Regions from separate parts of the Enterobacter cloacae complex sp. 385G4 genome, predicted to be linked through region 3. Evidence: predicted binding sites of a transcription regulator. Region 3 holds the regulator's gene; each other region holds the start of a gene.
The links. The regulator CRP, encoded in region 3, controls carbon source genes, mostly activating them, when cyclic AMP is high. The targets are predictions, from matches to a motif close to ATGTGANNNNNNTCACAT.
Positions count from the first base shown of each region.

Region 1 (6,011 bases), on a different contig from region 3:
GTGGCGTTTACGTTTGTTAATCTCTCGGTGTACAACCATTTCTGGCGGCGTAAGGGGCTGAACAAAACGTGGAAAGATCGGCTCCACTATTTCCTGCTGCCACTCATTGGTGCCGCAACGGTCGGCGTGCTGTGGGTAAACCTCGAAGCGACGTCCCTGACGCTTGGCCTCATCTGGGCGGCACTGGGTGTCCTTTACCTGACCTGGCTCACGCGCCGCTTCCGAAAACCGCCTCCGCAGTTTGAAGCCGGTAAGATAGAGCAGGCCTGGGATTCCTGAACGTGAAACGGCACCAGTAAGCTGGTGCCGTTTATCTGGATCGGGCATCAGCCCGCAGGATGATTATCTCAGGCATTTATGAAGGCTTGCGCCCACCAGCAGTGCAGCACAGAGCATCAGCGCGATAAATCCGCCCACGCCGTTCCAGCCGTAGTGATGCCAGAACACGCCGCCCAGCGTCCCGGCGATGCTTGAGCCCAGATAATAGCTAAACAGATACAGCGACGATGCCTGGCCTTTGGCGCGACGCGCGCGCGGGCCAATCCAGCTGCTGGCGACGGAGTGAGCGGCGAAGAAGCCTGCGGAGAAGAGCAGCATCCCGGCAAAGATAAGCCACAGGGAAGAGAAAAGCGTCAGCAGCAGGCCGAGCAGCATCACCGCGGTAAACACCAGCATCACCGGCCCGCGGCCAAAGCGTGCCGTCATCGCCCCGGCTTTCGGCGAGCTCCACGTACCGGTGAGATAGGCCACGGAAAGCAAACCCACAACGGCCTGATTCAGATGCCACGGCGAGAGCATCAGCCGGTAGCCAATATAGTTAAACAGCGTCACGAAGGAACCCATCAGCAGGAATCCCATCAGAAACAGTCGCGGTAAACCTTTGTCACGCCAGTGCAGGCGGAAGTTGATAAACAGCGTTTTCGGGCGCAGAGACGTCGGGCGAAAATGGCGCGATTCCGGCAGGATTTTCCAGAACATCAGGGCCGATGCCAGCGCAAAACACCCGATCACCGCCAGCGCAATGCGCCAGCTAAAGAAGTCCGTGAATACCCCGCTCAGCAGACGCCCGCTCATGCCGCCAATCGAGTTCCCGCTGATGTACAGCCCCATCGAAAAGGCGACGAAGCTCGGGTGGATCTCCTCGCTGAGATAGGTCATCCCGACTGCCGCCACGCCGCTGAGCGAGAGCCCGATCAGCGCGCGCATCATCAAAATGCCGTGCCAGCTGGTCATCATTGTCGAGAGTAACGTACAGACCGAGGCCAGCATCAGGGCGGTTACCATCACCTGTTTACGGCCAATGGCGTCGGAGAGCGGGCCGGTAAAAAGCAGGCCAATTGCCAGCATCCCGGTTGAAATGGAAAGCGAAACGCTGCTGCTGGCAGGCGATACGCCAAACTCGTGTGAGAGAACGGGCAGGATCGGCTGAACGCAGTAGAGCAGGGCAAACGTTGCCAGACCGGCGGAAAAGAGCGCCAGCGTGACGCGCATAAACTGGGGGGTACCACGTTTGATGAACTGAACCGGCTGCGATGCTACAGGCAAATCATTAATATCTCTGGCCGGCTCGATATCAATGGTAGATGTACGACTCACACAGTTTCCTTGCTTAAACATCCCCGTGGTTTCTGGTGACGGGTATGACCACCTCTTCAGGGTAGGAAAATGTAAATATTCTGTCTAATATATTAATAATCTCAAATGATACTTTAGAAATATGAATATCGAGCTGCGTCATCTTCGCTACTTTGTCGCCGTCGCTGAGGAGCTGCATTTTGGCCGCGCGGCGGCACGGCTGAACATTTCTCAGCCGCCCTTAAGCCAGCAGATTCAAATCCTCGAACAGCAGGTCGGGGCGCGTCTTCTGGCCCGCACCAACCGCAGCGTGAGCCTGACGGCAGCGGGTAAGCAGTTTCTGATCGACAGCCGACAAATTCTGAGCATGGTCGACGACGCCGCTGCCCGGGCGGAACGGCTCTATCTTGGGGAAGCCGGAGAGCTGCGCATCGGGTTTACCTCGTCCGCGCCGTTTATCAGCGCCGTCTCGCAGACGCTTTCGTCATTCCGCCGTCATTTTCCGGACGTGCATATTCAGACGCGCGAAATTAATACCCGGGAGCAGATTGCGCCGCTTAACGAAGGTGCGCTCGATCTGGGGCTGATGCGTAATACCCAGCTGCCGGACACGCTGGCATGGGAGGTTATCCTGCGCGAACCGCTGATGGCCATGATCCCGAACGATCACCCGCTGGCGTCGCGTCCGGCGGTTTCGCTGGCAGAGCTGGCAAAAGAGCCGTTTGTCTTTTTTGACCCGCAGGTCGGGACGGGCCTGTATGACGATATTCTGGGGCTGATGCGCCGCTACGATCTGGCGCCGGTCATTACCCAGGAAGTGGGAGAGGCGATGACCATTATCGGCCTGGTCGCCGCCGGGCTGGGCGTGTCGATACTCCCGGCCTCCTTTAAGCGGGTACAGCTGCGCGAGATGCGCTGGGTTGCTATCGCCGAGGAGGATGCCGTTTCGGAGATGTGGCTGGTGTGGTCAAAACATCGCGAACAGAGTCATGCTGCCCAGCGCTTCAAACAGCGGTTAATCCAGGCTTCCGCGGTCTGATATTTCCCTGGAAAACGGGTAAAAATGTGCGGTAAATCACAAGGCTAAGTAAATATTTGACGACACCCATGGAAGTGCTTCACCATAGCCAACAGTTTATTTCGAAGCTCGAAAATAAGGGAGTACGAGGTGGTTGCTGATAGTCAGCCAGGGCATATTGATCAGATTAAGCAGACCAACGCTGGCGCGGTGTATCGCCTGATTGATCAGCTTGGTCCGGTTTCGCGTATCGATCTGTCGCGCCTGGCACAGCTGGCACCTGCCAGTATCACCAAAATTGTCCGCGAAATGCTGGAAGCGCACCTGGTCCAGGAGACGGAAATTCAGGAGCCGGGCAGCCGTGGTCGTCCGGCGGTCGGCCTGGTGGTCGAGACGGAAGCCTGGCACTACCTCTCGCTGCGCATCAGTCGCGGAGAGATCTTCCTTGCGCTGCGCGATCTCAGCAGCAAGCTGGTGGTGGAAGACCGGCTTGAGCTGCCGCTCAACGCCGAGGAACCGCTTCTCGATGCGATTGTCTCCCATATCGATCGCTTCTTTATTCGCCATCAGCAGCGGCTTGAACGCTTAACGGCGATTGCCATCACCATGCCCGGCATTATTGATACCGAAAATGGTATTGTTCACCGCATGCCGTTTTACGACGATGTTAAAGAGATGCCGCTGGGCGAAGTGCTGGAAAACCATACCGGCGTGCCGGTCTATATTCAGCACGACATTAGCGCCTGGACGATGGCGGAAGCGCTGTTTGGCGCGTCGCGGGGCGCGCGGGATGTGATTCAGGTGGTTATCGATCATAACGTCGGGGCGGGGGTGATCACCGACGGACGGCTTCTCCACGCCGGGAGCAGCAGCCTGGTGGAAATTGGCCATACCCAGGTCGACCCGTACGGTAAACGCTGCTACTGCGGGAACCACGGCTGTCTGGAGACGATCGCCAGCGTGGAAAGCGTGCTCGAACTGGCGCAGGTGAGGCTCAGTCAGTCCATGAGCTCCTCGCTTCACGGCCAACCCTTAACGGTGGATTCCCTTTGCGCCGCCGCGCGTCAGGGGGATCTGCTGGCGAAGGACATTATTACCGGGGTGGGTAATAACGTAGGCCGCATTCTGGCGATTATGGTGAACCTCTTCAATCCGCAAAAAATCCTGATCGGCTCACCGCTCAGCCAGGCGGCGGAGATCCTTTTTCCGGCGATTACGGCCTGTATTCAGCAGCAGTCGCTTCCCGCCTACAGCAGAAATATTGCGGTAGAAAGTACCCAGTTTTCCAACCAGGGCACAATGGCCGGCGCGGCGCTGGTCAAAGATGCCATGTACAACGGCTCGCTGCTTATCCGCCTGTTACAGGGTTAACTCTTTTCCGCAGATGTAAGAAAAATTGCGCTATCTCAAGCCGGGTAGCGCACGCATCCCGTAGACTTCCTCCACTGAATTATTTACCTGGTTGATATTTTCGAAGCATACCCAAGAGGTGGAGTGAGTCATGCTTAAGCGTTTCTTTGTTACTGGTACAGATACCTCTGTCGGCAAGACCGTTGTATCCCGCGCATTGCTGCAGGCTCTGACAGCAAGCGGTAAACGCGTCGCTGGGTACAAACCGGTTGCAAAAGGGAGTAAAGAGACGCCAGAGGGATTGCGAAATAAAGACGCCCTGGTGCTGCAAAGCGTCTCATCACTGGAACTGCCTTACCACGCGGTCAATCCCATTGCGTTAAGCGAAGATGAAAGCAGCGTGGCGCACAGCGGCCCGATCAATTATTCCCTGTTATCCGACGGGCTGGCGAACCTGAGTGAGCAGGTCGATCACGTAGTCGTCGAAGGAACGGGCGGCTGGCGCAGCCTGATGAATGATTTACGCCCGCTGTCTGAATGGGTCGTGCAGGAGCAGCTGCCGGTAGTGATGGTGGTGGGGATCCAGGAAGGGTGTATCAACCACGCGCTGCTGACGGCGCAGGCGATTGCCAATGACGGCCTGCCGCTGGCTGGCTGGGTGGCAAACCGTATTAATCCAGGCCTCGCGCACTACGCGGAGATCATCGACGTACTGAGCACCAAACTGCCTGGCCCGCTGGTGGGCGAGCTGCCTTATCTGCCTCGCGCCGAGCAGCGCGAGCTAGCGCAGTACATCGATCTCTCTGCCCTCGGTGGCGTGTTGACCGTAGATCGAGTCGTGGCGTAACGTCCGCGACAGTACGGACGCTATCACGCAGGCGACCAGTAAACCGGGCAGTAAAAAATACTGCCCGGTCATTTCACAGACCATCAGCGCCGACATAATGGGTGCATGCGTGGTCGCAGCGAGCAGCGTTGCCATCCCGGCCAGCCCCAGCAACATGGCCGTCTCAGAACCCGGCAGCCACAGCGCGAAAAGCTGCGCGAACAGCATCCCCGTAGCCATACCGACAAACAGCGTTGGCGTAAATACCCCGCCCGGCGCACCCGAACCGCTGCTTGCCAGCACCGCCAGCAATTTACAGATGAACACGCCGGCAATCACCGACAGCAGCGGCGGGGCGAGCAGAAAAGCCTGAACCACGCTGTAGCCGTTCCCCCAAACCTTCGGCGTCAAAAGTGAAAGCAGCCCGACAATCAAGCCGCCGAGCGCCAGCTGCAACGGCGGCGAAAGCCTGAGGCGCAGGAAAAGCCCGTGGCTGAACGCCATCAGCCACATCAGCAGCGGTCCGCAGAGACCTGCCAGCAGCCCTATCGCAACCAGCAGGGCATAATCGGCCGCGGTGAGTATGCCGCTTAAATGGACCGCGTAGAGCGTGCCGGCACCCGGTGCCAGGAGTTGCGTCGTAAGAAGCGCCACCACCGCCGCAATCACCACGGGGCCGAGCGAGGCCAGCATCAGCGTGCCAAACAGAATCTCTGCAATGAACAGGCTTCCCGCTAACGGAGCATGGTAGGCGCTGGCCATCCCGGCGGCGGCGCCACAGGCGATCCAAAGCTTCCATTCCGATTTGGGCGTAAAGCGCCGGGCAAAAAAGGAGGCGGCGAGGGCGGCAAGCAGGATCATGGCCCCTTCGCGGCCGATGGCGCTTCCGCTGGCAACGACCAGCAGCGAAGCAAGAGATTTAACGAGGCTCGCGCCGTAGTCAAACTGACCGTCGCCGGTCTCCAGCGCTTCCATATAATCGGTGGGGGCATGAGGCCGCTGGGCAGTCAGGCGCTGCCATCCCCAGAGCAACAGCCCGGCAGCCAGCCCGCCCAGCGCGGGCGTCAGCGCGCGCCTCCAGGGGGAGAGCGACGCGGCGGCATTCACCAGGCTGCCGCTGTCGTTGCTCAGAAGCAGCCACTCCAGCAGGTACATGCTGTGGCGGAACACCGCAACGGCCAGCGCGGCCAGCACGCCGGTGACGGTTGCAATCAGGAGTCGGCGAAACATTGCGCGGATGTC
Region 1 is NZ_JBXWDD010000001.1:386,396-392,406, forward strand. Features, by position in the region: gene AC2FAJ_RS02050 (APC family permease) at 1-279, shown strand, start outside; gene AC2FAJ_RS02055 (MFS transporter) at 343-1,596, opposite strand; gene AC2FAJ_RS02060 (LysR family transcriptional regulator) at 1,718-2,614, shown strand; gene mlc (sugar metabolism global transcriptional regulator Mlc) at 2,744-3,964, shown strand; gene bioD (dethiobiotin synthase) at 4,095-4,790, shown strand; gene clcB (voltage-gated ClC-type chloride channel ClcB) at 4,725-6,011, opposite strand, start outside.
Region 1: the regulator CRP is predicted to act here: its motif matches at 2,639-2,656, upstream of mlc (sugar metabolism global transcriptional regulator Mlc).

Region 2 (6,011 bases), on a different contig from region 3:
CGCCAGCATCGAGAGCATCCAGCCTGCGGCTCTGCGCTTATACAACTACTGGGTGGAGAACCCGCAGCAGCCGGAAGCGAAGAAGCCTGTCGTGAACGGCACGAAAGTGGGGCGTAACGATCCGTGCCCTTGCGGCAGCGGGAAGAAGTTTAAGAGCTGCTGCCTGCACTGATAAAAAAAGGGGCTGATGATAGCCCCTTTTATCTTCTTTAACCCACTTCCGGCAGCATCCCGGCTGCAATCAACACCTGCACCAGAATAATCATTACCCCGCAGCCAAACACAACGCACAGCAGCGGTTTTCCTCCCACGACGCGATATCCTTGCTGAGGATGCTGCTGACGGCTTTTCCACGCCAGCAGGGAAGGGAGCAGCAGGGCCAGGACAGAGAGCGCCACCCCCGCGTAGCCCAGCGCCATCACAAACCCGCGAGGGTAAAACAGCGCAAACGCCAGCGGCGGCAGGAAGGTAATGGCTCCGGTCTGTAATCGCCCGGCGGCAGTATTGCGACGCTGGAACAGGTCGGCCAGGTAATCGAACAGGCCGAGCGCTACGCCCAGGAACGAGGTCGCGAGCGCCAGGTCGGCGAACAGGTGAACCGCCAGCTCCACGTGCGGCGAGGTGACCACCTCGCGCAGCGACAACAGAAAACCGTTCAGGCCAGCGTGCTGCGCCATCAGCCCGACAAAGGTTGAAGAGTCAATGCTACCCAGCGTCACCAGCTGCCAGAAAATGTAGGCGATCAGCGGAATGGCGCTGCCGATAACAAACACACGACGCAGCTTGCGGACATCACCGTTCATATAGCTGACGATGCTCGGCACGCTGCCGTGGAAGCCAAACGAGGTGAAAATGACCGGGATGGCGGAAAGCGCCAGCCCTTGCTCCAGCGGCAGCGTCAGCAGGTTCACCTTGTGCACGTGCGGTGCCAGCAGCGCCAGCATGACAACCAGAAACAGAATTTTGGCGCTGAACAGAAAGCGGTTAAAGAGATCGACCAGCGATGTGCCCACGCAGACCACGCCGCCGCCAATAAGCGCAAAGAAGATAGCCCCCGTTGCAGGGGTAATGTCAGAGCCAAACCAGTCGTTGACGCTGGAGGCGATTAACTCCCCGGCACCGCTGATATACGCGGCCGTGAGGGCGTACATCAGGAACATCATGCTAAAGCCGGTGATCCACTGGCCGTAGCGTCCCAGATAGCGCGCCGCCAGCGAACCCAGCCCGGTATCTGCGGGCACATGCTGGTAAACCTCAAGCAGCAGCAGTGCGGTATAGCACATTAATGCCCAGAGCGTGCCAAGCAGCAGCAGGGTCATCCCAAATCCCACTCCCGCGGCAGCCAGAGGCATTGCCAGCATTCCTGCGCCAATCGTCGTTCCGGCGACGATAAAAATACTTCCCAGGGTTCTGTTCTTCACGCTTTCCTCTACAACGACGCTTAACCGCAACAAAATCTGCGGCGCAGAGTAAGGCAAAAGCGGTAATTCGTCAAACCACCGTTACAAGGCGTGTAATGAAAGGTTTACGTATTGCGCTACTGCTCATCCTGAGTGGGGCGACGGTCAGGCGTGACGTAAATAAGGCGTACGGGGAATAAAATGCGTGTTTTAATGCAGGGGAAAGGTAAATTAACGCGGCGCCGGAAACCGGCACCGCGCTGATATTAATTCTGCGTATCGAGAGTCGACAGTTCTTTATCAATAAAGTAAAGTCCTTCGCCGGATTTACCCACCAGGGATAATTTATCCAGCACGGATTTAAACAGCTTCTCTTCTTCGTGTTGTTCCGCAACGTACCACTGCAGGAAATTAAAGGTTGGATAATCCTGGCCGATCATTGCCGCATGAACCAGTTCGTTAATTTTCTGGGTGATCAGCTGTTCGTGCTCGTAGGTGGCGCGGAACAGTTCGTCGAGAGAATTATATTCAGCAAAAGGCGATGCCACGTTCTCAATGCGCGGCAGGCTGCCCGTATCGGTCAGATAATCAAACAGGCGCTGCATGTGGGTCATCTCTTCCTGGGCGTGACGACGCAGAAACGCGGCCGCACCTTCAAAGCTGTGATAGCTGCACCAGGCGCTCATCTGCTGGTAGAGAAGGGATGAATAGAGCTCAAGGTTCATTTGTGCATTGAGCTTGTCGATCATTTCAGTTTTCAGCATGGTGGCGCTCCGGATTATTATTACGGGTTCATAATGAGCGACACTATAATTTGTTATTTAATTATTTGCAAAACGTAAAATTAAATATTTGTTCGTTTAAAATACGAATGGGAATAAAACGCATTGGCGATATTTATTTTTATTAATGCGAATTATTTTTGTTCTTAGTTAAATAAAGCGCCAGCAAACGCTGGCAGCTTTGATTAATACCAGGGATTATTTGCCTTAGGGTTAACGGCATACCCCATGCACTTATACTGGATAGTAACGCTCTCGTTCAGGCACAAAGAGCCGCTTGTCAGGGTACAGGTTTTGACCGGCTGCCCGTAGGCAGAGGCGGTGGCATAGCCCATGTTCTGACAGGCTTTTACCGCGGTACCGTTATTAACATATTCATCGGACCAGGCGTTTTGCAGCACGGCCTGGCCATAGTCGAGGCGGACAATGCCGTTCGGCGCGTCGAGGCTGCTGATTTCCGCCTGGCGTTTAACGCTGCATCCCGCGAGCAGCAGGACTGTAGCGGCTACGATGGCTCTTTTCATGGTTCGCTCTGAGTGGATGGAAATACGTTATCGTACCCGCAGATGCCCGCTGCAATGCCAGGAATAGCCGGACGATCTACCCTCACTCTTTGCAACGGACGGCGTAGATCCTCCCCTTCACAAAATTGTGAGCGTGCATTTAGTTTTTAAAACTGCATTTCATTTACTTTGAAAGTCTGTTTATTTGATGCCAGAATGAACGGGAACAGGTATCCATGGCGGGGAGCGCCCGCAGCGCATTCTGGAGAGACACGATGAAAATTGCACTGATGATGGAAAACAGCCAGGCGGCTAAAAACCCAGTCATATTAAAAGAGCTGAAAACGGTAGCCGATGAAAAAGGGTTTCCGGTTTACAACGTGGGTATGAGCGACGAAAACGATCATCACCTGACCTACATCCACCTGGGCATTATGGCGAGCATTTTGCTGAATGCGAAAGCGGTGGATTTTGTGGTCACCGGCTGCGGCACCGGGCAGGGGGCGCTGATGTCGTTAAACATCCACCCTGGCGTGATATGCGGCTACTGCATCGATCCCGCAGACGCGTTTCTCTTCGCGCAAATCAATAACGGCAATGCGCTCTCGCTGCCTTTTGCCAAAGGGTTTGGCTGGGGAGCGGAGCTAAACGTTCGCTTTATCTTTGAAAAGGCGTTTACCGGCCGAAAAGGGGAGGGTTATCCTCCAGAGCGTAAAGAGCCGCAGGTGCGTAACGCCGGTATTCTGAACCAGGTAAAAGCGGCCGTGGTAAAAGATAACTATCTTGACTCGCTGCGCGCCATCGATCCTGAGCTGGTGAAGACCGCTGTTTCCGGCCCGCGTTTCCAGCAGTGCTTCTTTGAAAATTGCCAGGATAAGGCGATCGAGGATTTTGTTCGCAGTATCGTGGGTTAATGCGCACTGCGCAGTTTAAATTGTGATATGCGTCACAAAAATATTGATTTTTGTGACGATGGTCATATTATAGGCACATTGACAATAAAGTTGTATAACAAGTTAATGGAGCATCACAATGAAACTGCGCAAAATCCTGAAAAGTATGTGGGCCAATTACTGCCGCACTTTTAAAGACGTGCCGCCTGGCGCCATGTTCTGATAAAAAAAAACCTGCTTCGGCGGGTTTTTTTGTGTCCTGCGGCAATGAAGGGCAGATGTCACGGGCCACGTTTTGATACTATGGCGGCCTTTGAATAAGGAGAAACCCCCATGTCACAAAACCTGAGCGCCGATCAGGAACTGGTCTCTGACGTTGTCGCCTGTCAGCTGGTTATCAAGCAAATTCTTGATGTTCTGGACGTTATTGCACCGGTTGAAGTGCGCGAGAAGATGTCCACGCAGCTGAAAAACATCGATTTTGCCAGCCATCCCGCGGCTGCCGACCCGGTGACGCTTCGCGCGATCCAGAAAGCCATCGCGCTGATTGAACTGCGCTTTACGCCGCAGGGCGAGTCTCATTAAAACGCGAACGGGCGACCACGCGTGTCGCCCGTTGAAAACGTTAAAAGAAGGTCTGGACCAGCAGGTAGCTCGCCGCGCAGGCGCAGCTCACGCCAATTAGCCCCGGCAGAATAAAGCTGTGGTTAATGATGAATTTGCCGATGCGGGTTGTTCCCGAGCGGTCAAAGCCGATGCAGGCTAAATCACTCGGGTAGGTCGGCAGAACAAAATAGCCGTAGGACGCCGGGAAGAAGGCGATCAGCATTTTTGGATCGATGCCCAACATCAATCCCATCGGCGCCACGGCCGTCAGGGCCGCCGCCTGGCTGTTTACCAGCTTCGACACAAGGAAAAGCACGATGGCATACGTCCACGGATGGCTTTTCACAACCCCTTCCAGCGCCAGCTTTAACTCATCGAGATGCGCCTGGAAAAAGGTATCGCTCATCCACGCCACCCCGAACACCGAGAAGATCGCCACCATACCGGCCTTGAATACCGCACCGTTTGAGATGGCTGAGGCATTGACCTTGCAGGCCATCAGCATCACGGCACCGGCAATGAGCATCATCATCTGAATGACGAGGTTCATCGACAGGGCCGTCATTTTACCTTTCAGTTCGAAGGCCGGGCGCAGTTCGGGGAAAGCCCCGAGCAGGACTACCACCGCAATACCGGCAAAGAAAATCCATGTCGACCAGTAGGCCTGCTTCGGAAAACGCTGGTTCATTAACGTCTCCGTGCCGCCATAGATAAACTCGCGCTGTTTGGGATCTTTCAGTTTCTCCTGAAACTCCCCGTCGTCAGCCAAATCTTTCCCCCGACGTAAACTCCACAGGGCCGCGATCGCGACGCCGAAAAGCGAAGCGGGAACCGATACGGCGAGGATTTCCAGGATCCCCCACGCGTGCCCAATCCCATGCTGTGCGGCCAGGATGGAGACCAGCGACACAACGGCGACGGAAACCGGAGACGCGGTGATCGCCATCTGGGATGCCACCGATGCCACCGCCATTGGGCGTTCCGGGCGGATCCCTTTTTTCAGGGCGATATCCGCAATGATGGGGAACATGGTGTAGACCACGTGCCCGGTGCCGCACAGAAAGGTCAGCATCCAGGTGGTAAAAGGGGCGAGAAGCGTGATGTGCTGCGGGTGTTTGCGCAGCAGGCGTTCAGCAAACTGCATCATGACGTTGAGGCCACCCGCGGTCTGCAGGGTAGCGGCACAGCCTATCACCGCGAGAATGGTTAACATGACGTCAACCGGAGGCTTGCCGGGCTGGAGCCCAAAGACAAAACACAAAATAAAAAGGCCAATACCGCTGATTAACCCAAGCCCCATGCCGCCGAAACGTGTTCCCGTCAGCAGGCAGAGGAGAATGACAACAAACTCAATGGTGATCATGCTTTTCCCTCGTCAATGATTATGTAATTAAATAAATCATTACATTTTGTAGGGTTAATCATTGAGAGCGAGATCTGATTTGTTAAATTTCAGCAAAAGCAGAGGGTTGGGGAGATAAGAAGAAACCTGCCTCCCTGAACCAGGGCAAAGGCAGGTTAAACGCTTAGTGGTGCTGCACCGTCACAAGATCGAGCAGGTGGCGGTCGGCTTGCTCCGGGCGTAAACCGGCCTGGCGCGCATTGTGGATCTCATCCGCCAGCGTTTTCAGCAGCATACCGTCCTGCTGCTGTTCTTTATCCATATCGCGTAAAAATTTAAGAGTGATGATGTCATGCTGTGCTCTGGCTTCATCGGCCAGCTTGTTGAGCGTCGTACAGCGCTGCTCATGCTCTTCCAGCGTTTTCTGGAACAGTTCTTCCAGAGAAGAGTAATTTTCGTTGATCCCATCAAGGGCTTTAACAACC
Region 2 is NZ_JBXWDD010000001.1:1,145,826-1,151,836, reverse strand. Features, by position in the region: gene AC2FAJ_RS05680 (YecA/YgfB family protein) at 1-172, shown strand, start outside; gene tyrP (tyrosine transporter TyrP) at 210-1,421, opposite strand; gene ftnA (non-heme ferritin) at 1,667-2,164, opposite strand; gene yecR (YecR family lipoprotein) at 2,368-2,706, opposite strand; gene AC2FAJ_RS05660 (RpiB/LacA/LacB family sugar-phosphate isomerase) at 2,961-3,599, shown strand; gene azuC (stress response protein AzuC) at 3,718-3,801, shown strand; gene AC2FAJ_RS05650 (DUF2766 family protein) at 3,912-4,163, shown strand; gene AC2FAJ_RS05645 (anaerobic C4-dicarboxylate transporter) at 4,204-5,547, opposite strand; gene AC2FAJ_RS05640 (non-heme ferritin-like protein) at 5,711-6,011, opposite strand, start outside.
Region 2: the regulator CRP is predicted to act here: its motif matches at 3,620-3,637, upstream of azuC (stress response protein AzuC).

Region 3 (6,011 bases):
GCTGGTCGGCCTCCAGCGCGTCGTGGGCGTTCTGCCTCAGCAGCCCGCTCTGCCACTGCGGCCACAGCCAGACCATGCCGCCAAAGGCGATCAGGCAGCCAATCAGCGTGTCGATCAGGCGGGCAACGATGAACTGTTCGCCGTTAAGCGTCAGCAACTGAAGGGTATATACCGCCGTCACCGTAAAGCCCACCATCGCCCAGCCGTAGTTTTTGCGAATGATTAGATAGCTTACCAGGGTGATCGCCAGCATGCCCGCCAGGGTATAGCCCTCGGGCACGTGAAAATGCAGCGTCACGCCCGCAATAATCAGCCCCGCCATCGTGCCGCCTGCCCGGTGCAGAATGCGCACCCGCGTGGCGCCATAGCCGTTCTGGGTAACAAACAGCACGGTCATTAAGATCCAGTACGGTTTCGGCAGGTGGAGCGCCATGCCCATCAGGCTGGCGATACTGAGCATGACGCTAATCCTTGCAGCGTTGCGCAGAGCGGAAGATTTCAGAGACAGGTAGCTTCTCAGCGCCGGCAGCAGCGGCAGACGTTTCTGTTTATCCGCCATCAGGTCACGGGAATAAAGCGGGCGCTGGGTGCGCAGCACACGGGCGATGCGGCTGAAGTGCCAGGCGGCAAACTGGCCGACCGGGTTATCCGGGTGCTGACGGGCGATTTTCTCCAGCGCGCCGAGCTGTTTGTCCATGTTAAAGCGCGTGGGGTAGCGGTGGTAGAGAATATCATCGGCCAGCACCCGCAGGCGCGCGGAGACGGTTTGTGCGTTCCAGCGGATCACCGCTTCGGCATGGCTGCGCTCAACCAGCTTTTGCACCTCCTGCGGGTGGTGAAGGCTAACGGAGATATGCTCCTGAAGATCCAGCCCCACCTGAAAGGTGCGCAACAGCCGTTTATATTCGTGGTTCTTGTTGGCGGCGAGCATATGCAGCTGCTGATAGCACTGGCTTATCAGGTCTACCACCTTTTGCTGGCGCGTCAGCAGCGGCGGTAAGGATTTTTCCGGATCCGTATGCTGGGTGAGCAGGGTGTATTTGGCTTCACAGTAATCCGCAAGCTGCACGTAGAGCAGGCTCAGAGATTCGCGCAGCGGCTGCTCCCGCCACAGCCAGAACCAGAACCAGTTAAACAGCCCGTACCACAGCGTGCCGAGGGCGTAGATCAGCAGCGGCTCCCACACAGGCATATTACCGGCGAGGCTCAGGGTGAAGATGGCCGCAATGAGTGACGCGGGAAGCAGACGGGCATGGAGCGAGCTGATTTCGGCGGTGACGCCGAGGGTCATCGCCAGCACGGTCAGGATCAGCGGCAGGGGAATATCACGAGCCAGCAGAAGCTGCACCGCGAGGCTACAGCCAGCAAACAGCGAGCCGCCAATTATCAGACGTTTGAAAAAGCGTTTATGGGGCGTGTCCAGACCGGCAATGTTGCAGCAGGCGGGGACGAGAGAAAACAGCAGGCCCTGCTGAAGATGTCCCAGGATCAGGCCCACGGCCACGGGAAGACACAGCACCAGCGTTTGTCGTAGTGCGTAGTTAACTTCCGGGTGATAGATCAGCCTGCGCCACATGGGGAAAAGAGACAAAAACGGCGTGACACCTCGCGATGGCACGCCGTTTAGGCAGGATTAACGGGTTCCGTAAACCACGATGGTTTTACCGTGGGCGGAGATCAGGTTTTGATCTTCCAGCATTTTCAGAATACGGCCCACCGTTTCGCGGGAGCAACCGACGATCTGACCGATTTCCTGACGGGTAATTTTAATTTGCATGCCGTCCGGGTGGGTCATCGCGTCTGGCTGTTTCGCCAGGTTCAGCAGAGTCTGCGCAATACGGCCAGTCACGTCCAGGAAGGCGAGGTTACCCACTTTCTCTGACGTCACCTGCAGACGGCGCGCCATCTGGGAAGAAAGACGCATCAGGATGTCAGGGTTAACCTGAATCAGCTGACGGAATTTCTTATAAGAAATTTCAGCCACTTCACATGCTGTCTTTGCACGAACCCAGGCGCTACGTTCCTGGCCTTCTTCAAACAGGCCCAGTTCACCGATAAAATCGCCCTGGTTCAGATAGGAAAGGATCATCTCTTTGCCTTCCTCATCTTTGATCAGCACTGCCACCGAGCCTTTGACGATGTAATACAACGTTTCCGCTTTTTCACCCTGGTGAATCAGCGTGCTCTTCGATGGGTACTTATGAATGTGGCAATGAGACAAGAACCATTCGAGAGTCGGGTCTGTTTGCGGTTTGCCAAGCACCATGCGCTGTTATCCTCTGTTATAAGCTGTCACCAGAGTCATCAGATGCATCCGGACTCTGGGGTTGCAATCGAATTCTTACCCATACCCTGGGAAGTCGGCTGTCGTAACGTTTCGCAGCCAGTAAAGTTTGATGTCCTCTGCATACATGTGTAACGTCAATGTATTACTGTAGCATCCTGAGTGTTTTAGCATAGCTTTTGCCGCGTGTCTCCTGGTGTCTCGCTTCAGCATGATGCAGGTCGCCTTCCATTGCGAGAAATGTAACGCACGCGTAATCTGTCACCAAAAATGCAACGTTGGAGTTAATGAATATGCAAGCGCGCGTGAAGTGGGTTGAAGGTTTAACGTTCCTGGGCGAGTCCGCATCAGGACACCAGATTTTGATGGATGGTAACTCCGGCGATAAAGCTCCAAGCCCAATGGAAATGGTGCTGATGGCGGCAGGCGGATGCAGCGCGATCGACGTGGTGTCGATTCTGCAAAAAGGTCGTCATGACGTGACGGATTGTGAGGTCAAACTCACGTCAGAACGCCGCGAAGAGGCGCCACGCCTGTTCACCCACATTAATCTGCACTTTGTTGTCACCGGGAAAGAACTGAAAGACGCGGCGGTCTCACGCGCGGTGGATCTCTCTGCGGAGAAATACTGCTCTGTGGCGTTAATGCTGGAGAAAGCGGTAAAAATCACCCATTCGTATGAAGTGATCGAGGCTTAATTATTGGGGCATCGTGCGTGTTGATGCCCTCACCCTAACCCTCTCCCACGGGGAGAGGGAACATGTTCACGCGATCTGCTTCCCTTCCATCAGTCGCTCCACCAGCGGCGTCATGATCAGCTCCATTGCAAGCCCCATTTTTCCACCGGGAACCACTAACGTATTCATGTGGGAAATAAACGAGCCCTGCAGCATCGCCAGCAGCCAGGGGTAATCAATGCCTTCAAGATTGCGGAAGTGGATCACCACAAAGCTCTCATCCAGCGACGGGATGCTTTTCGCCGCGAACGGATTGGAAGTGTCCACCGTCGGCACGCGCTGGAAGTTAATGTGCGTGCGGGAGAACTGCGGCGTGAGATAATTGATGTAATCTTCCATGGAGCGCACCACCGAGTCCATTACCGCCTCGCGCGAATGGCCGCGCTCGCTCATGTCGCGCGTCAGCTTCTGGATCCACTCAAGGTTAACAATTGGCACCACCCCCACCAGCAAATCCACGTGGCGCGCCACGTCGTGCTGAGGCGTCACAACGCCGCCGTGTAGCCCTTCGTAAAACAGCACGTCGGTCGGTTCCGGCAGCGGCTGCCAGGGCGTGAACGTGCCGGGGACCTGGTTCCAGGGTACGGCTTCGTCGTAGGTGTGCAGATACTTACGGGACTGCCCGGTACCGCTCTGACCGTATTCGCGGAAGGTTTGCTCCAGCAGGCCGAAATCATTGGCTTCCGGGCCAAAGTAGCTGATGTGTTTACCCAAATCGCGTGCCTTGCGGATCGCCATGTCCATCTCAGGCCGCGTATAGCGGTGAAAGCTGTCGCCTTCGACCTCCGCCGAACGGAGATTCAGCTGGGCGAAAATCTTGCGAAAAGCGAGGCTGGTGGTGGTGGTTCCCGCACCACTCGACCCCGTAACGGCAATAATGGGATGTCTGGCAGACATAGCAACTCCCTGACGGAAAAGGTTGGAAGATCAGCCGTGAAACGCGTTGCGGGGCATGATATTGACCGTCTCATGCAGTTCTGACCACACCAGCACCACGTCGCCGCTTTTCAGCTGGCGTTTTACATCGTTGACCTTTTGCTCAAGCGAACGCTCATGTTCACCATAATCGGTGCCTTCGCGCAAGACAAAGCTTTCAATCAGATTATCGAGCGTTTCGGGAGCCAGATCCTGCCAGGGAATAATCATTATTTACCGTCCAGATATGCCGTTAACCAGTCGGGAATTCGCGTCTCAAGCCACATTTTTGGCCGACGCAGCGTGCCGCTAACAAAGCCGACATGTCCGCCGAATTGGGTGAGCTGATACTCCACGTTGGCCGGCAGATGATCGGGCGCCGGGATCGAGTGATGATCCATAAACGGATCATCTTTGGCGTGGATAATCAGCGTGGGTTTCGTGATTAGATTCAGTAAAGGCATGGCGCTGCACTGACGGTAATAGTCAATCGCATCGGCAAAGCCGTGAATTTTCGAGGTGATCAAATCATCAAACTCGCGCAGGCGCTTCACGCGTTTGAGCTGTTGCAGCGTCACAGGCAGCGTATCCGGATAGGCCTTCAGCTTGCGCGCGGCGTTGGCTTTCAGCAGGTTGAGCAGGTAGCGCTGGTAGACCCGCGAAAACCCCTTTTCCATATGATAGCTGCACTGCTCCAGCATAAATGGCGCAGAGACAATGACCGCCGCATCCAGCGGTACGGCGTCGCTCTCCTTCGCCAGCAGGCAGGCCAGCATATTGCCGCCCAGCGAATACCCCACCGCTGCCGTTGGCGCCTCGCCGAAATTGTCTCTTAGCCAGCGCAGGAACCAGGTGCCGTCCTCGGTTTCACCCGAGTGATAAATACGTTTCTGACGATTAGGCTCGCCGCTGCATCCGCGAAAATGCATCACCACCCCAAGCCAGCCGCGGGCTTTCGCCGCCTCAATGAGACCGTGTGCGTAAGGGCTGTGCAGGCTGCCTTCCAGACCGTGAAACACCACCAGACGGGGTTTATGTCTGGCCCGATCCGGATCTTCGCTCCAGGCGAGATCTAAAAAGTCGCCGTCCGGCAAATCCAGGCGCTGCCAGTGCGGGGTGAACTGCACCTTGCGGCGGATCAGGCGCGGCAGCATGGTTTGCAGGTGGGGGTTAGCCACGCCGCGCATGGGCACGAACTCTGCGCTCTCTTCGGCTGCAATGTCGAAGTCTGATGGAATGATTTGGGTCATAAGGGCGATGCTGATTCTTGTCAGAAATTTACTATACCTTCCGAATTGTACCCCGTTTAGCCCGTTTTTCCGAAGCATGAACTGATCCCGATCACAAATCTTTACCTTGATTATTACTCTCAGGCTAATGATTCCTCTCTACGCTTAATTGATGCCTTTCTCGCCAGAGCGCAGACTTTACTCAACGTTAAGCAAATCAGAATGATGTGCTGAATCAGGAGGTTAATAATGTTATCTGGGCAAACACCCACCCGGCAATGGAACACCCGACGCAGTGAGAAAGCGCGTCGTCTGGCATCCGTACCGGTGCAGGGCAAGGTACTGCCAACCGGCGATCTTGTCGCCATGCTGGAAAAACTGATCGCCCCGGGCGACAAAGTCGTGCTGGAAGGCAACAACCAGAAGCAGGCGGATTTCCTTTCCCGTTCACTGGCGGAAGTAAACCCGCAAATCGTGCACGATCTGCATATGATCATGCCGAGCGTGGGCCGCAGCGAACATCTGGACATCTTTGAGAAAGGCATTGCCCGCAAGCTGGACTTCTCCTTCTCCGGGACGCAAAGCCTGCGTATCTCTCAGCTGCTGGAAGACGGTCAGCTCGAAATCGGTGCGATCCACACCTACATCGAACTCTACTCACGTTTATACGTCGACCTGTCGCCAAACGTGGCGCTGATTGCCGGTTTTAAAGCGGACCGCAAAGGCAACCTCTATACCGGTGCGAGTACCGAAGATACCCCGGCGCTGGTGGAAGCCGCCGCGTTCCACGACGGTATCGTCATCGCACAGGTAAACGAGCTGGTGGACGACGAGTGCGACCTGCCG
Region 3 is NZ_JBXWDD010000015.1:19,639-25,649, reverse strand. Features, by position in the region: gene AC2FAJ_RS22145 (YccS/YhfK family putative transporter) at 1-1,576, opposite strand, end outside; gene crp (cAMP-activated global transcriptional regulator CRP) at 1,634-2,266, opposite strand; gene AC2FAJ_RS22135 (OsmC family protein) at 2,578-2,982, shown strand; gene AC2FAJ_RS22130 (phosphoribulokinase) at 3,049-3,918, opposite strand; gene AC2FAJ_RS22125 (YheU family protein) at 3,949-4,167, opposite strand; gene AC2FAJ_RS22120 (hydrolase) at 4,167-5,186, opposite strand; gene mdcA (malonate decarboxylase subunit alpha) at 5,415-6,011, shown strand, end outside.

Region 4 (6,011 bases), on a different contig from region 3:
ATCATGCGCTTCACCACGGCGAAAGAATTTTTTAACCCGGTGCGCTTCGTGCGCGGCGGCAACCTGATCGATCTCGACTGGCTGCTGGAGTCGACCTCCAGCCAGATGCCGCTGGCCATGGATACCGCTGCCCGCCTGTTTGATAGCGGCAAAGAATTCTGGATGTGCGCCAGCCGGGGGGATGACTATTCGCCGGGCTATTTCTCACCGCAGAAGGAGAACTGGCTCGACATCATCCGCGCCTCCAGCGCTATTCCCGGTTTTTATCGTACCGGCGCGCTGCTGGATGGCATCAGCTATCTGGACGGCGGCATCAGCGACGCGGTGCCGGTGCAGGAAGCCGCGCGACGCGGGGCGAAAACTATCGTGGTGATCCGTACCGTTCCGTCGCAAATGTATTACACCCCCCAGTGGTTTAAGCGGATGGAGCGCTGGCTGGGCGACAGCAGCCTGCAGCCGCTGGTGAACATCGCGAAGCAGCATGAAATCACCTACGGCGCGATGCAGCGCTTTATTGAAAAACCCCCGGGCAAGCTGCGCATCTTTGAAATTTATCCGCCTAAGCCGCTGCTGAGCATGGCGTTGGGCAGCCGGTTGCCTGCGTTGCGTATGGATTACAAAACGGGGCGGCTGTGCGGGCGTTACTTCCTGGCGACCGTCGGGAAAATGCTGGCCGAGCAACCGCCTCTGCATCGGCATAAACGCATTATTACGCCACCTGCAATTGTCGCCAATGACGCCCTGACCATGCCGCTGGTGGACATTCCGCAGGCGAATGACGCTTTACTGGATAATGAGGATCTGGCGTGACGCACCGCTTTGTTGATACCCACTGCCATTTTGATTTTCCGCCGTTTACGGGGAATGAAGCGCAAAGCATTGCGAAAGCTGCCGAAGCCGGCGTGCAGGCCATCATTGTGCCGTCGGTTGAAGCGGCCTATTTTACCCGCGTGCTGGATCTTTCCGCGCGATACTCCGCGCTTTATGCCGCGCTCGGCCTGCATCCGATTGTGATTGAGCGCCATCGTGATGAGCATCTTGAAGAGCTGGATCGGGTGCTGCAACGTGCAGGAGAGAAACTTGTCGCTATTGGCGAGATCGGCCTCGATCTCTATCGCGAAGATCCGCAGTTTGAACGCCAGCAGACGATCCTGGACGCGCAGCTTCGGCTGGCAAAGCGTCACGATCTGCCGGTGATCCTCCACTCCCGACGCACTCATGACAAACTGGCGATGCACCTGAAGCGCATCGACCTGCCGCGAAGAGGCGTAGTGCATGGTTTTTCCGGCAGCCTGCAGCAGGCGCAGCGTTTTATTGAACTGGGCTATAAAATTGGCGTCGGTGGCACCATCTCCTATCCGCGCGCCAGTAAAACCCGTGACGTAATGGCGCAGCTGCCTCTCTCTGCGCTGTTACTGGAAACGGATGCCCCCGATATGCCGCTGAATGGTTTTCAGGGGCAGCCGAATCGCCCGGAACAGGCGGCGCGGGTATTTGACGTGCTGTGCGAACTGCGTCAGGAACCTGAAGAGGTCATTGCCAGCGCGCTGCTCGAAAATACCCGTTCGGTTTTTGGTATCACGCTATAGATATAGCGCCGGACGAATCACCGTTATCTTCTGTTTTTCCAGCGCCCGCGCCAGCGGTTCAATATCCTCCTGCGTGGCGCTGCGCCATGACGCCGCCTCGCCGTAGACCCCGTGTGCATGAAACGCGTTAATACGCACCGGAACATTCCCCAGCTCGAGGATGAACGCGATCAACGGTTTGATATGTTCCAGATAATCACACTGTTCCGGGATGACCAGCAAGCGGAGCTCCGTCAAACGGTGACGGTCTGCCAGCCAGCGAATGCTCTCCTTAATCTGCGGGTTTTCGCGTCCGGTCAGGAAGCGGTGATGTTCATTCCCCCACGCTTTGAGATCCAGCATTGCGCCATCCAGCACCGGCAGCAGTTTTTGCCAGCCGGTTTCGCTTAGCAGACCGTTGCTGTCTACCAGGCAGGTTAAATGATGTAGCTCAGGATCGGTTTTGATCGCGGTAAACAGGGCGATCAAAAACGGCAGTTGGGTTGTGGCTTCGCCGCCGCTCACGGTGATCCCTTCGATAAAGGGCGCGGATTTACGGACCTGAACGAGGATCTCGTCGACGCTCAGGCGGTGCGCCATGGGCGTGGCCTGCTGCTGGCACAGGCGCAGGCAGGTGTCGCACTGCTGGCAGTGACTCTCCTGCCACCAGACGCGTCCGGCCTGAATGGTCAGCGCGTCGTGCGGGCAGTGGGGCACGCAGTCCCCGCAATCGTTGCAGCGCCCGATGGTCCACGGGTTGTGGCAGGTTTTGCAGCGCAGGTTGCAGCCCTGCAGGAACAGCGCCAGGCGGCTGCCCGGCCCGTCCACGCAGGAGAAGGGGATGACCTGACTAACTAAAGCGCATCTGCTGTTCATGGCTTATCACGCGCGGCTGACGTTCCAGAATACGGGTATTGCGTGCGGCCTCTTCCCCCAGCCACGTGGTGTTCGTTCTTGAACCCGCTTCCCGGTATTTCTCCAGATCCGACAAGCGAACCATATAGCCGGTCACGCGTACCAGATCGTTACCGGCCACATTCGCGGTGAACTCACGCATACCGGCCCTGAACGCCCCCAGGCAAAGCTGAACCACCGCCTGCGGATTGCGTTTTACCGTCTCATCCAGCGTTAAAATATCGCTGATCCCGGAATGATAGTGTTTATGGTGTGGCGCTACGGCCAGCAGATGACTGACAGGATCCGGCTCGTCACCGTACGGCAGACGCGCCCCCGGCGTGGTGCCCGAATCGGAGCTGATGCCTGACTGGGCGTGCAGCATCGCGCGATGCTTCCAGCCGTGCCTCACCGACGTATTTTCAACAAACGCCGCAAGCTGTTCGCTGATGCGATAACCCAGCGCGTTGGCCTGCTCGTCTTTCCCGTAACGCCCCGCCATGCCTGCTTTCTTACACAGTACGTTCACCGCTTCGGCAAGACCGTACATGCCAAACATCGGCACAAACCGATCGGCATCAATCAGCCCCTCTTTTACCAGGAAGCTATTCTGAAAGAAGCCGGATTGCCCGTACAGAAAATCGCAGCGCGCATCGATGATGGCGATTTGCTGCTGGCAGTAGTGCGGTAGCGTGTGGGTGAAGAAGTCGTCAATGGATGTGCTGTGTTCGGCGATTGCCTTGAGGTTAAGGCGCACCAGGGTGCTGCCACCGCCCGCCAGCGGCAGAGAGTTGTAACAGCTCACCACGCCAAAACGCCCTTTTGTGAAAATTTTATCATTCACCGGACCGTTTGAAATATGCGGTTTGCTGCATTCACAAATGTTTTTTGCCACCTCAAGCAGTAAATCGTCTGGGGTGATCTCAGGATCGTAGATAAAGGTCAGATTGGGCGCAACCTGCTTCAGTTCAGCATCTGCACGCAGAATGGCACGGGTGACAGGGCCGTCGGCGGGCCCGATGTTGGCATGCATAAACGCATCGGGCAGCGTTCTGTCGAGATAGCGCCAGAAACGTTTTATTCGGCTATCGATTTCTTCTTGTGTTAGAATTCTAACATACGGGTTCAGTAGCGCATCAAGCTGCCCCAGATAGACCGGCATTGATGTCACTGAAGGAACATGGTGATAGAGAATAGTTAACAGAGAGAGGGCGTCATCAAGATCTTTCGCGCCTTCCAGCTCCAGCCATTCCGAACCGTTAGCCAGGAATTTTTCATAATCCGGCAGCACGTAACGCGGTTTGTAGGGGGCATGACCTTCGTACATGTCGCAGATAAACCCCTCGTCCAGCGCGGCGCGGGCGGCCGGAGATAGCGTCGGGTAGGGCAGGTAATTTTCCGCTTCCAGCGCCAGAAAATGACGTTTTTGCTCCGGGGTTAACAGCGGGCTTGTCACAATGTGCTGGCAACGTTGTTGCAGGGCGTCGGGCATGTTCACTTCCTTGAATGTTCTGCGGATGATGAACGGATTGTAGGAAGCCAGCCTGCCGGCGCTTTTGATCCAACAAGGGGTATCGCTGCTTTAGTCAGCAATTTGCACGCTAAAGTTTGAAGAAGATCTCATTACAGTAATGCAAATTTGTACGCAGTTTTCATTAACTGTGATGAATGTCGAAGTGTGGATGCGGGTGAATGTTAGAATACTCACAGACCCGCAAGGTAAAATTTATACGGCACTGCCGTTGGAGAATGTTATGACCGATTTAACTGCAAGCAGCCTGCGCGCGTTGAAGCTGATGGACCTGACCACCCTGAACGATGACGACACCAATGAAAAAGTCATCGCCCTGTGCCATCAGGCAAAAACGCCAGTGGGTAACACCGCCGCCGTCTGTATCTACCCGCGCTTTATCCCGATTGCCCGCAAAACGCTGAAAGAGCAGGGCACGCCGGACGTGCGCATTGCAACCGTGACTAACTTCCCGCACGGCAATGACGACATTGAGATTGCGCTGGCGGAAACCCGCGCGGCAATTGCCTACGGTGCAGACGAAGTTGACGTGGTGTTCCCGTACCGCGCGCTGATTGCCGGCAACGAGCAGGTCGGTTTTGACCTGGTGAAAGCCTGTAAAGACGCGTGTGCGGCGGCAAACGTGCTGCTGAAAGTGATCATCGAAACCGGTGAGCTGAAAGAAGAGGCCCTGATTCGTAAGGCGTCAGAAATCTCCATCAAAGCCGGTGCGGATTTCATCAAAACCTCTACCGGTAAAGTGCCGGTCAATGCCACGCCGGAAAGCGCGCGCATCATGATGGAAGTTATCCGCGATATGGGCGTGTCCAAAACCGTGGGCTTCAAGCCTGCGGGCGGCGTACGTACCGCGGAAGACGCGCAGCAGTTCCTGGCGATTGCCGACGAACTGTTTGGCGCTGAGTGGGCTGACTCCCGCCACTACCGCTTCGGCGCGTCCAGCCTGCTGGCAAGCCTGCTGAAGGCGCTGGGTCACGGCGACGGTAAGAGCGCAAGCAGCTACTGATTGCCAGACAATGCCGGATGACGCTTCGCTTATCCGGCCTACAGGATCGCAGGGCGGGTAAGCGTACCCGCCGCCATTCACCCGATTCCGCATGGGGGTTACCGTGTTTCTCGCACAAGAAATTATTCGTAAAAAACGTGATGGTCTTGCTTTAAGCGACGAAGAAATTCGCTTCTTCATCAACGGCATTCGTGACAACACCGTCTCAGAAGGGCAGATTGCGGCTCTGGCGATGACCATTTTCTTCCACGATATGTCGATGCCTGAGCGCGTGTCGCTGACCATGGCGATGCGAGATTCAGGAACCGTTCTGGACTGGAAAAGCCTCAACCTCAACGGCCCGATTGTGGACAAACACTCCACCGGCGGCGTGGGTGATGTGACTTCGCTGATGCTCGGCCCTATGGTGGCAGCCTGCGGCGGTTATGTTCCCATGATCTCCGGGCGCGGCCTGGGCCACACCGGCGGTACGCTCGACAAACTGGAAGCCATTCCGGGCTTCGATATCTTCCCGGATGACAATCGCTTCCGCGATATTATTAAAGACGTTGGCGTGGCGATTATCGGCCAGACCAGCTCTCTTGCTCCGGCAGACAAGCGTTTTTACGCGACGCGTGATATTACCGCCACCGTAGACTCCATCCCGCTGATCACCGCCTCTATCCTCGCCAAAAAACTGGCGGAAGGGCTGGACGCGCTGGTGATGGACGTGAAGGTGGGCAGCGGCGCGTTTATGCCGACCTATGAACTCTCTGCTCAGCTTGCCGAAGCGATCGTTGGCGTCTCCAACGGCGCGGGCGTGCGCACCACCGCGCTGCTGACCGACATGAACCAAGTGCTGGCCTCCAGCGCCGGTAACGCGGTTGAAGTCCGCGAAGCCGTGCAGTTCCTCACAGGTGAATACCGTAACCCGCGCCTGTTCGATGTCACCATGGCGCTGTGCGTTGAGATGCTCATCTCCGGCAAGCTGGCCAAAGACGACGCGGAAGCCCGCGCGAAGCTTCAGGCGGTGCTG
Region 4 is NZ_JBXWDD010000003.1:257,700-263,710, forward strand. Features, by position in the region: gene AC2FAJ_RS11765 (patatin-like phospholipase family protein) at 1-810, shown strand, start outside; gene AC2FAJ_RS11770 (TatD family hydrolase) at 807-1,589, shown strand; gene AC2FAJ_RS11775 (YjjW family glycine radical enzyme activase) at 1,584-2,444, opposite strand; gene AC2FAJ_RS11780 (YjjI family glycine radical enzyme) at 2,419-3,954, opposite strand; gene deoC (deoxyribose-phosphate aldolase) at 4,217-4,996, shown strand; gene deoA (thymidine phosphorylase) at 5,100-6,011, shown strand, end outside.
Region 4: the regulator CRP is predicted to act here: its motif matches at 4,069-4,086, upstream of deoC (deoxyribose-phosphate aldolase).